4 regions of the Caloranaerobacter ferrireducens genome follow, and region 1 is predicted to be linked to each of the others. Evidence: riboswitches for the same ligand, from Rfam matches in the RefSeq annotation. Region 1 holds a riboswitch; each other region holds the start of a gene.
The links. A riboswitch is a leader RNA that binds a small molecule or an ion and turns the genes downstream of it on or off. The one in region 1 is predicted to bind cyclic di-GMP.
Positions count from the first base shown of each region.

Region 2: it holds a riboswitch for cyclic di-GMP, as region 1 does, so the genes downstream of both, BFN48_RS05080 (HD-GYP domain-containing protein) here and BFN48_RS10750 (hypothetical protein) in region 1, are expected to answer to the same signal.
Region 3: it holds a riboswitch for cyclic di-GMP, as region 1 does, so the genes downstream of both, BFN48_RS05105 (methyl-accepting chemotaxis protein) here and BFN48_RS10750 (hypothetical protein) in region 1, are expected to answer to the same signal.
Region 4: it holds a riboswitch for cyclic di-GMP, as region 1 does, so the genes downstream of both, BFN48_RS05175 (HD-GYP domain-containing protein) here and BFN48_RS10750 (hypothetical protein) in region 1, are expected to answer to the same signal.

Region 1 covers NZ_MDJR01000008.1:35,442-39,666, forward strand. The annotation lists gene BFN48_RS10750 (hypothetical protein) at 1-1,799, opposite strand, end outside; cyclic di-GMP riboswitch class I at 1,901-1,987, opposite strand; gene BFN48_RS10755 (formate/nitrite transporter family protein) at 2,121-2,918, opposite strand; gene BFN48_RS10760 (beta-class carbonic anhydrase) at 2,933-3,484, opposite strand; gene BFN48_RS10765 (MOSC domain-containing protein) at 3,587-4,030, opposite strand; gene moaC (cyclic pyranopterin monophosphate synthase MoaC) at 4,049-4,225, opposite strand, start outside.
Region 2 covers NZ_MDJR01000002.1:82,207-86,431, reverse strand. The annotation lists gene BFN48_RS05090 (HD-GYP domain-containing protein) at 1-789, opposite strand, end outside; gene BFN48_RS05085 (DUF6075 family protein) at 835-1,188, opposite strand; gene BFN48_RS05080 (HD-GYP domain-containing protein) at 1,240-1,854, opposite strand; cyclic di-GMP riboswitch class I at 1,936-2,022, opposite strand; gene BFN48_RS05075 (M3 family oligoendopeptidase) at 2,436-4,214, shown strand.
Region 3 covers NZ_MDJR01000002.1:87,008-91,232, forward strand. The annotation lists gene BFN48_RS05095 (methyl-accepting chemotaxis protein) at 1-930, shown strand, start outside; gene BFN48_RS05100 (chemotaxis protein CheW) at 956-1,405, shown strand; cyclic di-GMP riboswitch class I at 1,567-1,653, shown strand; gene BFN48_RS05105 (methyl-accepting chemotaxis protein) at 1,709-3,769, shown strand; gene BFN48_RS05110 (flavodoxin family protein) at 3,920-4,225, shown strand, end outside.
Region 4 covers NZ_MDJR01000002.1:105,158-109,382, forward strand. The annotation lists gene BFN48_RS05170 (MFS transporter) at 1-1,228, shown strand, start outside; cyclic di-GMP riboswitch class I at 1,319-1,404, shown strand; gene BFN48_RS05175 (HD-GYP domain-containing protein) at 1,480-3,204, shown strand; gene BFN48_RS05180 (methyl-accepting chemotaxis protein) at 3,416-4,225, shown strand, end outside.

The DNA of each region.
Region 1 (4,225 bases):
TCTATCCATCTATCAAACATCCCATTTCCATCAATATGGATAAAATCCACATAATCATAAATACTTTCATATTCAAAATCAATCATTGATAAATCTAAATCTTCTGGTACTAAAATAATTTCAGCACCTTCTATATCGGATAATATACTTCCTTGTTGATCGATTACATTTCCTTTAATATGAATATCCATATGAAATTCAGTAACTTTTTCATCTAAAATATGTCCTACTTTATCTTCAATATTTCTTACTACAAGCAAGTTTCCAATAAAATTACTTTCCATAAAATATAACTTAACTTCATAATAAGAGTCAGTATTCTCATCACCAAACAATTCAATCATATCTGGATATATTCCAGTTGATATATCATCTTTTTTAAGCTCAAAGTTGTACTCTGATATAGAACTTCCCTTAACCATATCATCAAAATTTACTTTTACTGTATAATACTTAACATCATTTATTATTTCTTCTCCACTAAACCATGTATTAGGATTTGGAGGACTATTATCTATTCTTGCTTCCCAAAGCTGTTCAGATTTTTCTGGTATTCCGTCATCATTCTTATCATATACAAGTTTAACTAAAATTTCTTGATTGTTTATTTCTTTATCACTAAAATCAATAAATAATTCACTATTTTCAGCCTCATAAGAAAATCTAATTATTTCTTCATTGCTATTCGGATCTTCATTTGCAATAGTTTCTCTATATCCTAATTTTGCAATAGTTGTAGGTGTTTCTGTATCTTTAGTCAGTAATTCAATATACAATTTATCTTTGTAACCTGTAAAATTTTCTACTGCAACATCAACAATCGGATTTTCTTGAATATCGTAAGTTAATTTATGTGCGTTTATCCAATAGTCAGTTGATTGCCAATAAAATACAACTTCAGTATTTTCACCATATTTTAAAGTTATTTTATTTCTCTCTCTCTTATCTACAGGAATCGCTGTTAATTCATTGTCAGTTTTTCCTTCTAATGTTTCACCTATTTCAATATATTCATCAGTATTATTCTTATCAGAAAAATGACCATATAGTTTATAGAATCTATACTCTGGATCATATTCTTCATGGAAAACCACTTTAAAATCTATAGGTTGTCCAATCTCATTATTGTTTTCATCTACTATTACCGAACTACCCTGAATCGCTATTTGCTCTGAATCAACAATATTAAACAATTCAACTTCTATAATATCATTATCATAATACTCATCTTCTGCTATGCTGAATTTCGGTGGTTCTGGTATCCAATAGAATTTTATACTTTTATTTAGATAGTTAAGTTCTATTTCATTTTTCTTTGCTGCATATACGGGTATTGCAGTTTTTGCATTTTCTGACTTGTTACTAAAATCTTCATCAAGTCTAGAATATTCTTCACTATTTCTAAAATCAACGAAGTGTCCAAAAAATTCAAAGTCTGGTGTATAAACATCTTCTCCATATACATTTTCTATTACGCTTTTGAATTCAACTTTAAATTCTGTAGCTAGTTCTTCAATAGGTTGTTCAAATTCATCTAAAGGAGTAGATTTACCATAAACAACTGTAACTACCGTCTCATTAGAACCTTCACCATTGTATTCAGTATTTAGCAGTTGAATATGTAAATCGTCTCCAAAGCCCATATATTGTGCATCTACGTTGTTAATAATAAATTCTGGTTCATTTACTTCTACACCGTATGCTATATCTAAATTAAAAGAAAACAAATTAAATAACAGTGCTAAAATCATCAATACTGAAGTTGTTTTTTTAGATGCATACTTAAGCATATTTCTCAAGTTTTCCACCCCCTAATAAGATAAAAATAAAAAACCTAGTACAAATGTACTAGGCAAACTAACCATAAGAATATCGTCTTACTTAACCATGAAAACATTTCATGGGCAGCCTGGCAACCATAGGATATTAGTCCCTTAGGCCCATAGCTTTGCGTCCTAACCTTTCGGTTAGTTTGCCAAAATATTTAATTTTAATGCCTTGCAATATATTTATCGACATAATTTAACAATTTATTTAGCCTAAAACAAAAAAATTTTTATCAAAATTCAAACAAAAAAGGATGCAAAACTGCATCCTTCATTTTAACTATATATTAAGCCTTATTTAGTTTCTTTTTCTCTAGCAGGTATTACATAAACTAAATAATATACAACAGGAACTATAATAGCTCCTCCCACTATATTACCTATAGTAACAGGAATTAAGTTCTTCATCCAAATTTGTCCCCAAGTAACTTCAGCTCCTAAAAATTTACCTAAAGAAATAAAATACATATTAGCTACACTATGCTCATAACCTGATAAAACAAACATCATAATTGGGAACCAACAAGCAAATATTTTAGAAATTACATCTTGTGCTCCTGTTGCAAGCCATACTGCAAGAACTACAACAACATTACATAGTATTGCTCTAAAGAAGGCTTGACTAAATGTTAAACCAACTTTTCCAGTAGCAATTTTTATAGCTAATTGAGTAGCTGGAGCATCTACTTTATAAAAACCAGCTTTAACTACAACTATAGCTAATAATATTGATCCGATAAAGTTCCCTAAATAAACAAAGAACCAGTTTTTTAACATTTGGTTTGCATTAATTTTTTTATCCATTAAAGCTAATGTCATAAGGTTGTTTCCTGTAAACAATTCTGCCCCTGCCATTACAACTAACATAAGTCCTACAGGGAATACTGCAGCACCCATAAATTTCATAAGTCCAACATCAATATTTTTTAATGTTTGCATAACAGTAATATCAGCTTGTGCACCAAAGCCTATAAAAATACCTGCAAAAATTCCTAATAAAATCATTTGCAAAGTTGATAGATTAGCCTTTTTTATACCAGCGTTAATAGTAGCTTGAGTTATTTCTGGTGGTGTCAACATTCTCTTTTGCATTTTATTACTCCTTTCTATTCATTATCATTTATTATAACTTCTAATTCCCCACTATTCGGGTCAATTAGAAAACCATGAACTTTAACATCCTTAGGTACAAATGGTGAATTTTTTATTTTTTTTACTACTTGAATTACATTTTCCTTTTCATCTTTTATAATGCCTGTCCAATTAGCTAAGTCTATTGAATCTATAGCTTCTTTAGGAACTCCTCTTTCTAACATCTTATTTCTTATATCCTCTAAGCTCTGTTTTGCCATACCACAATCTTTATGCCCTACTACAAAAACTTCCTTTAAACCCATCATAATCGTTCCTAAAGATATACTTCTTATGACATCATCACAATTGTCTCTAATACTGTTGCCAGCATTTTTTAAAACCTTTACTTCTCCTCTTTTAAAGCCCATGGCTTCTTCAACTAATCCAACTAATCTTGTGTCCATGCATGTAAAAATAAGTATTTCTTTTTGTGCATGAGAACTTATTGGTTTATCATCTCTTCTTTCTCTTCTTACTTTAACATATTTTTTATTAGCATCAAGTATTTTTTCTGAAATTTGCATAACATCCCCGTTTGTTTATTTTTTAACAATGTAACAAGTTCATTATACTAAATATTTTTCTAATAATCAATTATATTTTTTAGTTGATTTAATGGTCGGACCTTAATACAATACTTCAATAACATCACCTACTTTTATCTTGCCACCTTTTAAAACTTTTGTAAATATACCTTCTTTAGGCATTACACATTGTCCAACTTCTTTTGCTATAGCACAACCAGAATGACATTCTTTACCAATTTGAGTTACTTCTTGTATCGTTTCCCCAATTTTTAATTTAGTCCCTACAGGTAATTCATAAAGCTTTATTCCTTCAGTAGTAATATTTTCAGCAAACTTTCCGCTACACAACCCTTTTACTCCTAATTTTTTCATCTTTTCAATACTCTCTATTCCAAGTAAACTAACTTGTCTGTGCCATTTTCCTGCATGAGCATCACCCACTAAACCAAAATTTTCTTTAAATATGCCTTCAGTTATAGGTGTTTTTATTACCCCTTTCTTCTCACTTATATTTATAGCCACTACTTTTCCTATGCTTTTCATAACAATCACTCCTCGATTTTAATACCTACTATAATCCCCAGACTTACCACCAGTTTTCTTTACAAGCATAATGTCGCTAATTACCATATCCTTATCTACAGCCTTACACATATCATATATAGTAAGCGCTGCCATAGATACTGCCATAAGAGCTTCCATTTCTACACCAGTTTTCCCAACAGTTTTAACTTCTGA
Region 2 (4,225 bases), on a different contig from region 1:
TCTAAAGGCTTCAAATACTTCATTATCATATTTAACATTAACTAAAGCTTGCACTTTTTCAAAACATTCATGAGGCATTAAATGTTCTTTTCTTATTAAATTTTCATAATGATTAGCAAGACTTAATATTTTAACTAAATCATGCTGCCTCGCCTTAGGCTGCTTTTGAGGTCCATTCCCATCTATAGTTTCGTGATGATATCTAACGGTTGTATATAACAGTACAGAAGTAAATTTTGATTTCAAAAATTCAAAACCAATTTGTTCATGTCTCAAATTGTTTTTATTGTTTTTAATAATTTTTCCTATATCATGTAATAAAGCTGCTTTTGCTAATATCTCTACTTTTTCCATATTAAGACCATATTTTTTACCTGTTGCAATAGATAATAAGCAAACATTTAACGAATGTTCTGCGATACTATTTTCATTTGTTATCTTATCTATGGGTATACTTACTTGTTTACTGCCTATTTCATTTAGAATTTCATTTTTTACTAAAGAATTCAGCTCAGATTCATTAAATATATTTTTAGATATGTCTTGATAAATACAATTCAATTTTTTTATTATTTCTATCCTTTTATCTTCACTAATTGTCTCTTCTAATTTTACATCTGAATTATCGTCCTCTATATATACTGCATTAAGCCCAAAATCCTTCAACCTTTTTAGCAGTCGCTCAGAAATTTGTGTTCCTTCACTAATTAATTTTCTTCCATCTTGTGATTTAATCGGTACAGCTATTCTTTTGTTTATTATCTTTTCATCTACTTTGTATAATCTCATACTCTCGTAGCAATTACTGCTACTTCCCTCCTTTATATAATTCTTTTATTCTAAATCCATATTAAATCTAATTTTTAACCCTTTAATCGCCAGTTTGAAATTATCCTTATCTAAACCTTTAAAAATATTGCTTATACTACCACTTGAAAAATTATTGTATAAATTGTATGCTAACTCTATCAATGCTAAAGAGGTTTCGATAAAATTTACTTGTTCCAAATTGTCTGGTGCTATCCATCTTTTATCCAAATCATATATGTAGTACCTATTATTAAACAGTTCATCATTGCCAGATATTATATAGAACAAAGATTTCCGGTTTAAGTCATTTAAATCTGTACCATCTTTACTGATGATTGTATTAAATCTGTTTTTATGGCTCTGATTAAGGAAATTCATAATAATTTCTCCTTTCTTACCTAAGTAAGAAGAAACTTTTGTTTTTTTATATCACATACTATTTCCCATTAAATATTTCTCCCATTTAGCCCACAAATCACCTATACTCTCAACTAAAAATGGATCAAATTGAGTACCTCTATTCCTGATAATCTCATCATAGCTTTCCTTAAATGTAAATCTATTTCTATATGACCTATTTGATGTCATTGCATCAATAGTATCACAAATAGCTATTATTCTAGAACCTAATGGAATCTGTTTCTCCTTTAAACCATGTGGATATCCTTTTCCATCCCACCTTTCATGATGATGAAGTACTAATTTAGCTATCTTTTTCAATTTATTTGATCTTATTAATATTGAATACCCTATTTCTGGATGAGATTTTATCTTGTCCCATTCATCTTTTGTCAAAGAATCCTTTTTATTTAATATGTAATCAGGAATACCTATCTTGCCTATATCATGCAATTGAGCTGCTATATAAATTATGCTGATTTGATATGTAGGTAAGTCTAATTTTTTACAAAGATCAAAAGTCATCGATGCAACTCTACTTGAATGTCCACCAGTATAAATATCTTTAGCTTCTAGCGATGCAACCAAACATTTCATGATATCATAAGAAATATTATTGTTCATTACAGACTTCATTCTCTCCATCCCCTAAACCTCCTTCCTCTTTTACATAAAAAAAGTACCCTGCATGGGTACCATCTGCCTAAATCAAATAAATCAAAATAATATGGCAGTCTGGCAATCGTAGGACAAAAATCCCTTAGACCCATGACTTTGCGCCCCTACCTTTCGATAGGTTTGCCTTTATCATAATACTATTCAGTATTTAATTGGTGCTTTTTACCTGTTTACAAATTGCCAATTTCATATATTCTACACTAATAGACAAATCCCTTCTTTTTTCGTCAATTTTTTTGCTGTATTTTATATTTTATATAATTTGATATAATCTTTCTTATTCATCGATTTCTTTATACTTTTAAATTTTTGATAATCCATAGGAATTTATATTCCTTATTAAATTGTAGATAATTTTTGAATATAATTTCCGTAATGGATGTGGGCAAAATCTACCTTATACAATTTATTTAAATCGAAGATTTTGTTCTAAAATCATTACAATATTATAATCTAATAACTATTTCCTAGTATATATTGAAATATTAATTTAAAAGATATATGATAGAATAAACTGTTAAAATATTCTAAATTGAGGAGGGATAATTATGGATTTAAGATGGAGTTTAGATGAATTATATACATCTTTTGAATCAGAAAATTTCATCAATGACATGGAAAAGCTTAATAGTATTATTAAAGAAATTAATAACTGGGCTGAACTTAACCTTAATACTAAAGACAATGCAATACAAAAAATAGAAGAATATATAAACATACAAATAGAATTAAATACTCTTTTCGAAAAGCTAATGTCATTCGCAGAGCTTACTTCAAGTGTTGATGCTAAAAACGAAAAAGCTTTAATGGTTATCGACAAACTTCAGACTAAAATAACTGAATTAACAAAACCATCAGTTAAATTTCAAAGATGGCTAAGCTCTATAGACAATCTTGATGAAATAATCTCATCATCTAAAACTTTAAAAGAACATGAATTTTACCTAAAAGAAATTTATAATAAAGCAAAATATCTACTTAGCGATGAAGAAGAAATATTAATCGCTAAAATGTCTAATACAGGCTCAAATGCTTGGACAAAACTTCAAAATATACTTACTTCAACTCTCCTTGTAGATATTAATGTTGATGGAGAAGAAAAACAACTTCCACTTCCTATTGTAAGAAATATGGCATACGATAAAGACCCTAAAATTAGAAAAACAGCCTATGAAGCTGAATTAAAAGCATACAAAAAAATAGAAGAATCTTCAGCAGCATGTCTTAATGGTATAAAAGGTGAAGTCCTTACTATATGTGAAATGCGAGGATATAGTTCTCCATTAGATATGACATTAATTGACTCTAGAATGGATAAAGAAACACTAGAAGCTATGCTTTCTGCAATGAAAGAAAGTTTACCTGCTTTCAGAAAATACTATAAAAGAAAAGCTGAACTTCTAGGTTATAATAATGGTCTTCCTTTCTATGAACTCTTTGCTCCTATGGGAGAAATTGATATGAATTTTACATATGATGAAGCTAAAGACTATATAGTTAAGAATTTTAAAAGCTTCAGTGAAAAATTAGCAGTATTTGCTGATACTGCATTCAAAAATAGATGGATAGATGCAGAGCCAAGAGAAGGTAAAAGAGGTGGAGCGTTCTGTTCAAACCTTCATCCTATAAAACAAAGTAGAATTTTATCTAATTTTACTGGCAGTTTCAGCGATGTTATAACACTTGCTCATGAATTAGGTCACGGCTACCATGGAGATTGTTTAAAGGATGAAAGTATATTAAATAGCGACTACCCTATGCCATTAGCTGAAACAGCTTCTATCTTCTGTGAAACTATAGTTAAAAATGCTGCACTAAAAGAAGCCACTAAAGAAGAAGCATTTTGGATATTAGAACAATCTATCTCTGACGCAGGGCAAGTTATCGTAGATATTTACAGCCGTTTCTTATTTGAATCCAACTTGTTTGAAAAAAGAAAAGATCATGCCTTATCTGTAAGAGAGCTAAAAGAACTTATGTTAAATGCTCAAAAAGAAGCTTATGGTGATGGTTTAGATAGAAGTTTCTTGCATCCATATATGTGGGTTTGTAAACCACATTACTATGAAGCTGCTTATAACTTTTATAACTTCCCATATGCTTTCGGATTATTATTTGCAACTGGATTATATGCAGAGTATTTAAAGAAAGGAGAAGCATTTGTTGAAGAATATGATAACTTACTTGCAGCTACAGGAAAAAATAACGCTGTAGATGTGGCAAAATTAATGGGTATAGATATAAGGTCAGTAGATTTTTGGAGAAGCTCTTTAAAGCTAATAGAAAAAGATATTGAAAAGTTTATTAAATTGAGCAAATCACTATAAAAGGCAGCCAA
Region 3 (4,225 bases), on a different contig from region 1:
ACAAAAATTGGTGAAGTTAAAAATAATGCAAATGAACTAGAGACAAATATTGAAATTATAAACGCAAGCATTCAAGAAACAGCTTCAGCAATGGAAGAAGTAGCTGCATCTATTACAGAAATTGCAACTGGAGCTGAAAATCAAACTGTTCAATTGGAGAATACATCAACTAATATTGGGAAAATAGTAGAAAGAATTAAAGATTTGGCAGATAATAGTCAAAGAATTACTGAATTAGCACAGAAATCAGATGCAGATGCTAAAAGAGGAAGTAAAGAGATAATAGATGTTATTGAAGGAATTCAAATATTAAAAACTACAATTGATAAAAGCGTAGAAAGTATTTTAAGTTTAAAAGAAAATGCAGATAAAATTAATAAGATAGTAGAAGTTATTTCTAATATTTCAAGTCAAACAAATATGTTAGCACTTAATGCTGCTATAGAAGCAGCAAGAGCAGGTGAAGCTGGTAAAGGTTTCACTGTGGTTGCAGAAGAAGTAAGAAAACTAGCCGAAAATACTCAAAAGGCTACAGAGGAGATTACACATATTATTGAGGTTGTTCAAACTAATATTGACGAAACGACTACATTGATTGAACATATTAAGAATGAAGTGAATTTAGCTCAGGAACGTTCAAGAATAGGAGAAAAAGAATTGCAGAATATTATTAAAGGAATTGATTTGATTAGTCAGCAAATAGAAGAAATAGCTGATGGTTTAGAACAAGTAGCATCAAATAGTGATGAAATAGTTGAAAGTACGCATATTGTTGCTTCAGTTGCTCAACAGACTACAGCAGGAACACAAGAAGTATCTTCATCAACAGAGGAAGTAACAGCTAATATGGAAGAGATTACAGCTAAAACTAGTGTGTTGACTTATATGGTTGCTAGAATGAGATCTTCTGTTGAAGAATTTACTTTGTAAATTTTAGTGAAAGGAAGATAAAAATATGGCTGAGAAACAATATGTAATATTTAAATTAAATCAAGAGGAATACGGCATAGAAATTTCTAACGTTAAAGAAATCACTGATTATAAAGAGGGGATTAAAGTACCTAATGCTTCTGGTTTCGTTGATGGAGTTATAAATTTACGTGGTGATGTTGTACCAATTATTAATTTAAAAAAGAGATTTAATTTAGATATTACTAAAATAGAAAAAAACAGCAGAATTATTATAACAAACATAAATGAGAAATTAGTTGGTTTCGTTGTAGATGATGCATCTCAAGTATTGACTATAAATGATGATGATGTTGAAAGTCCACCAGAATTGATACTAAATGGGAATAGACAGTTTATTACAGGTATTGGAAAGGTTGATGATGAGATTATTATAATACTAAACTTTAAAGAAGCTCTTTCAGAAGAAGAGAAACAAAACCTACAAGAGATGTAATTGAATTAGAGAATTATAAAGGGCCAGAGATGGCAATTCTTTGGCTCTTTGTTTCTGAGTCTAAATATTAAAAAACATCAAAACAAGAAGGGATTTGAAAAAATATGTCGAATTATTGTTAGGCAGTGTTTTTGGGCTTTAGTCTTATTGACGATTTAATATATTGATAAAGGTAAAACTATCGAAAGGTAGGGGCGCAAAGCCATGGGTCTAAGGGATATATATTCTATGATTGCCAGGCTGCCGATATAAGTTTAAAATATATCAAAGGCAGAGATCCCTTGTAGATATGGGTGTTTTTTTTTGAAAAATAAAAATGAAAGGAGAATTATATTGAAAGTAGGAAGTATTTTTAGTAGTGTAAGAGTTAAATTATTATCAATTTTTATGGCAGCAATTGTATTACCATTAAGTCTATTGGGTTACTTTACTCATCACAAGGCTTTCCAAGTATTAGACCAAAAATTAAGGATTACTACACAACAAAATATAGATGAAGTCAATGAATATTTAAATGAACATTTAATAAGGATGGAAAAATTAGTTTCAATATTAGCTGATAATGAGAGTTTTAAAAACGTCCATAATAAAAATTTTATTTTTAATCAAGAAGGGAGTTTAAATAATGAAAAGTTAATTATAGAGCTATTAAAAAATGTTAAGGAAAATAATTCTGGTATAATATACACATATTTTGGAACTGAAAATGGGGATATGTATATATATCCAAGTGCAGATTTATCCGAAAATTACAACCCTAAAATTAGACCGTGGTATAAGACAGCTTTAGAAAATAAAGGTAAATCAGTTTGGTCAAACCCTTATGCTGATGCAGCTACAGGTGAGGTAACTATAACAGTATCTAAAGCAGTTATAAATAATGGTAAAGTAATAGGAGTTATTGGTATAGATATGAACCTCAAAATTTTATCAGAAAAGCTATCAAATATAACTGTTGGTAGAAAAGGTTATGTTTTTGTTACAGATGGAAAAGGTACTGTTATAGCGCATCCTGATCCAAAACTAATAGGTAACAGCGATATAATTCCTAAGTTAGAATTTTGGCCAACTGCGAAAACAAATAATAAAGGATTTTCCAAATATGTTTATAAAGGGGAGAATAAGTTCTTAAGCTTTACAACAAATACGAAAACAGGTTGGAAGCTGATGGCTAGCATGAAAGAAAGTGAACTATTAGAAGATACAAATATTATTAAGTATTTTGTAATTTATGGTATATTGATAGGATTAATACTAGCTATTATTATCTCATTTATTGTATCAGGCAGCATTGCTAAAAAGCTAAATAAAATTAAGGAGGCTATTGAAAAGGCTTCGACAGGAGATTTAACAGCGAAAGCAGAATTGAAGGCTAAAGATGAGTTTGGTCAGATGGCAGATAGTTTTAATTTTATGATTGATAATATAAGTAATTTAATTAAAGCTGTTAAGGATTCTTCAAATACTGTTTATGAAGCATCAGAGTCATTGGCTGCAACAACTCAGCAGGCAACAATAGCATCGGATGAAATAGCTAAGACAATAGAAGAAGTCGCAAAAAGTACCGTAGATCAGGCTACAGATACTGAAAAAGGTTCTATGAGTGTTAGTGAATTAGCAGATAGAATTGATAAGGTATTAAATACAACAGAAGAAATGAATAATATTTCAAAAGAAACAAGTGAACTTAGCAATGATGGGCTAGAGCAAGTCAAAGTTTTAATAGAAAAAACAAGAGAGAATAATGAAGCAGCGATGAGAGTAAATGAGATAGTTCAAAAAGTAGATAAGAGTTCAGAAGAAATTGGAGTAATTACTGATACAATATCACAAATAGCAGAGCAGACAAATCTTCTTGCTTTAAATGCAGCTATAGAAGCGGCAAGAGCAGGAGAACAGGGCAAAGGCTTTGCAGTTGTAGCTGAGGAAATAAGAAAATTAGCTGAGCAGTCATCAAAGGCCGCAGAAGAAATAAAGGCTTTAATAGAAGGTATACAAAATCAATCTAAGGTTGCTGTAGATGCAATGGCAAATGCAAAAAATATTGTTGAACAGCAAGATATAGCAGTAGCAGAAACTGAAAAAATATTTAATAAAATATTAGTTTCTATAAGGTCTTTAGTAGACAAGGTTTCAGAAATAAAAGAATATAACTATGATATGGCTAAAAAGAAAAACGAAATAGTAGATATTATATCAAATATTTCAGCTGCTGCACAGCAAACATCAGCTGCAACTGAAGAGGTTTCTGCAGCTACGGAAGAACAGTTAGCTTCTATGGAAACCATTTCTTCACACTCACAAGATTTAAAAGTTTTAGCGGATAAATTACAAGAAATAGTTAATGAGTTTAAAGTAAACTAATGAGTTGAGGGGCTAATTTAAAGCCCCTCAACTCATTTTAGCTTGTTGACAAATTTTATTTTTTAAAGAAGGAAATGTTTTGAATGTATAGAAAGATTTATAATAACTTAAATAGTAAATTTTACGAATATTTATAGAGAGGTGTATAAAATGGATGATAGACAATTAAAAAAGCTAGTGATTTATTATTCTCTAGAAGGAAATACAGAATTTATAGCTGAAAATATTGCAGATGTGATTAATGCAGATATTTTAAAATTAAAGACTGAAAAAGAAATTAGTACTCATGGGCTTATGAGATATTTTTTGGGTGGGAAACAGGTTGTTTTAAAAGAAAAGCCTAAATTATTTCCTCTTGATAAAAATCCTGATAATTATGACGTGATTTTTATAGGCACACCTGTATGGGCTGGTACTTATGCTCCAGCTTTTAATACATTTTTTGATACCATTAAA
Region 4 (4,225 bases), on a different contig from region 1:
TATGCTGCTTATAATTGGTAAAATAGTTTCTAATGTTGGAAATTCTCTGCATAATGCAGCTGTTGCTTGGTATATTATGAGTCTAGTTGGTGAGAAAAGTGCAGGGGTTTTTATGGGTATATTTGGAATGTGTTCATTGATACCTTCTATAATTTTTGGACCTATTTCAGGTGTGTTTGTTGATAAAATAGATAGGAAAAAAATTATAGTAGGAACAGATTTTATCCGTGGAGGTCTTATTTTATTATTAGCTTTATTATCTTATTTTGATATGTTAAAACTATGGATCTTATTTGGAATAACAGCAATAAGTGCTTTTTTTGCAACTTTTTTTAATCCGGCAGTAAGTGCAACAATTCCTAATATAGTTGAAGAAAAAGATTTAAATAGGGCTAATTCATTAGATGGTATGAGTTTACAGTTATCTTGGATTGTAGGAGTAGCTATATCGGGATTTCTATACTATTGGATAGGTATCTTAGGAATATTTATTTTAAATGGAATTTCATTTATTATATCTGGAATATCTGAAACATTTATAAATATTCCACCTATTAAAAGAGATATAGATAATACTAATAAAAATGAATGGAGCTTTTGGAAAGATTTCAAAGAAGGAGTAGTATTTTTAAAGAGACAGAAAGCTATAGTTGTACTATTAGGCTTTGCATTAGTAATTAATTTTCTATTTAATCCAATTTTTCAAATAGTATTTCCTAAAACAATAAAGTTCACATTAAATCTAACAGCTAAGGAAAATGGTATTTTAAGTTCTGCATTTCCAATTGGAGCAATAATAGGGATGTTTATGTTATCAATATTGCCATCTAGAGAAAAATATTATATGTTCATGATAAATGGTATTATAGCAGATGGTTTGATTATAATACTGTTCGGTATTCCATTGATATTTTTTAAGTTTTCATTGATTTCATCTTTTGGAGTTTATGTAATATTTTTATTTTTAATTTTAGTACTAGGTGTTGTTAGCGCTTTGGTTAATGTCCCTATTAATACAACATTTCAAAAAATAGTGCCTGATGAATTTAGAGGTAGATTTTTTGGAATATTGAATACATTAACTCAAGGGATAGTACCATTAGGATTAGCTGTACTTGGATATATTTCAGATAAATTAGCTTCTTCAACTATATTTATATTTTCTGGAATTATAGTTTCATTACTAGGGATATGGATGTTCTTTATACCAGAGTTAAGAGAATTTTAGGCACAGATAAAATATGTTTATAAGTTATAAAAATGGGTAAAAAATATATAAATTCTAATAAAAAGAAGAGAAAAAAGAGAGAGCTTGTTATATAGATAAAGGCAAACCTATCGAAAGGTAGGGGCGCAAAGCTATGGGCCTAAGGTAGCATTTACTATGGTTGCCAGGTTGCAAATTTATAGAATATACCTACCAGGGTTACCTTTATCGGTAGGTGTTTTATTTTTTATTAAAAGAGAGGAGTTGATTAGATGATAAGCTTGATTAAATTTGATAATCAGCTCTCGACAGAAGAATATTTGCATGGAGGGATTAGGAGAATTGCTAATCTATTAGGTTACGATGTAGCAAAATTGATTACATTTGATGAAAGTAATACATATGCTACATTTCAAAGAATTTTTATTAGAGAAGGTATAGATTACAATGTAAGTTATAAGAATTCTAAGCGTTTAATAAAGCATTTTTCAAATTGCGTTTTCGGTTTATTAATAAAGACTAAGCAAATTATATTTTTAAGTAAAAATAAAGATGATAAAGCTGAGTACTTACCTTTAATTGAAGAAATGGAAAATGAAATTTATATACCGCTATTTTCTGGAAACGGAAAGAATAGAGAAGTAACAGGTTGTTTATATTTAGGATGTACCGATAAAACTAAAGTAGTTGATGGTAGTACATTTTTAGATAAAGATATATCTAGAGAATTATCAATTATACAAAATCTATATCAATTAGAATATATCAAAATATCTAGGAAAAAAAGAATGCTAAATGTAATATATATGATGTCTCAAATAATAAGGGAAAGAGAACCTTATATGATAACTCATCCATACAATGTGGCACAATGGTCATTAGCTATAGGAAAAGAATTAGGATTTGATGAAAAACGATTAGAAACATTATATTTATCGGCGGTGTTACATGATTTGGGTAAAATTTATATAAGTGCAGACATATTAAATAAACCAACAAAATTAACTGATGAGGAATATAAAAAAGTGAAGAAACATTCTGTGTACAGTTATAGTATTATAAAAAACATGCTACAATTCACAGAAAATTTTGACAAGATAGCGATTTTTGCAAAGCATCATCATGAAAGATATGACGGTAAAGGATATCCAGATGGATTAAAGGGAGAAGAAATACCTTTGGAAAGCAGGATAATAAGTGTTGCAGATACAGTAGATGCCATGATGTCAAACAGAACATATAAAAAAGCTAAATCGATAAATACTGTTATAAATGAGCTTATCAGAAATAAAGGTAAACAATTTGACCCTAATATTGCAGAGATTATGATTAAAATATTGATGAAATCTAAAGCTATAAATGAGGAAATATTATCGGAACCTATTATATGGGGAACATTGTTAATTACAACATCAGGAAAAGAATACTTTATTGAAGGAACATTAGTTAAAAACGAAGATAAATATGTATTTATGACTGAAACATTTGACTTTAATAGGGATATAGAAAAATCAAAGATTACAGACATTAGATTATATTTAGAAAAAAACCAGAATGTGAGTGAATATGATATAAAAATTGATAAATATTATAAAAATGAGCTTTATATTTCAGAAATTGAAGCAAAGCATATTGGAGATTCGTTTAGTATGCTATGGGATTTAGAGGGATTTTTAATAGACAATAAGAAGAAAGTTTACAAAATAAATATAACTAGAGTCGGTGGAAACTTTATGTCATTCTATATTAATGATTTAAAAATAGATAAAGAAGGAATGGATAAAATATTGAAAGTAGTCATTCAATTTGAAGAAGACTGTAATGTAGTGGTTACTGGTAAAATAAGCAGATCATATCATGTAGGTATTAAAAATTATTACGATTTTAACTTTATTAATATATCAGATTCAGTAAGAGATAATATTTTCAGGCAATTATTCAAAAAACAAATAGAAACTAGAAAATCAATAATTTACTCATTGGCACATTCTAATTAATAAAAATGTAGTGTGTTTATGCATATGATTATCTAGAGTTATAATATAGTACTAATTCACATAAAGTAGCAAGATAACGATATATTGTCTTGCTACTTATTTTTGTGTCAATTAGAGGATTTCTATAAACAGTCGTCGAATTAATATTAACTGCTGTCAATTTTTTATTAATAATTTTTATTAATAAACAACAGAAGAGGAAGGTGGACAAATGAGTGATATTAATGTTTTTAAGAAAATACTTTTCAAATTAATATCTAAGAAATCAGCTAGAATTACTTTGGCATTTACTATGCTATTAGGTCTTTTAGCTAATTTTGCACTAATATTTTTACTTAAAATTTCTAATGTATTTATAATATCAGTTGTTAATTTTATTACATTACTATTACCAGTATATATAGTGGTAGATACTTCGCTTATATCTTGCCATAAGGATATTGTAAATTATTTGAACCAAATAACAGAAGGTAATTATAAATTAAGAATACCAGTATTTGGTGATGATGAAGTCGGTAGAACTATAAAAGCTATAAATAATTTGAGTTTAAATTATAGAGATATGTTTGAAAAAATAATTGCTGTTTCAATTAAGACTTCAGAATTAACTAAGAAATTGAGAGAATTTATGGATATTAATGATGAAAAAGTACATGAGATATCAAATGCTATAGAAAAAGTAGTCGAATATAATAATGAGTATGCAGAGAATATTGGTAATTCAATAAGCAAACTGGATGATATAGAAAACTATATAGAAGAGATTGAACATATAGTAAATGCAGCTAATAATTCTTCTATAAAGTCTAGAGATGTGTCAGAAAAAGGAGAAATTACAATACAGGAAACTTTTGCTAAATTTTATGAAGTACAAAGTACTGTAGAAAATTTATTTAGCATAATAAAAGAGCTTGGAGATAAGTCAAAATTAATAATAGAAATAGTAAATTCTATTAATGATATAGCTAAAAGAACAAATTTATTGGCATTAAATGCGGCTATTGAAAGTGCTAGGGCAGGA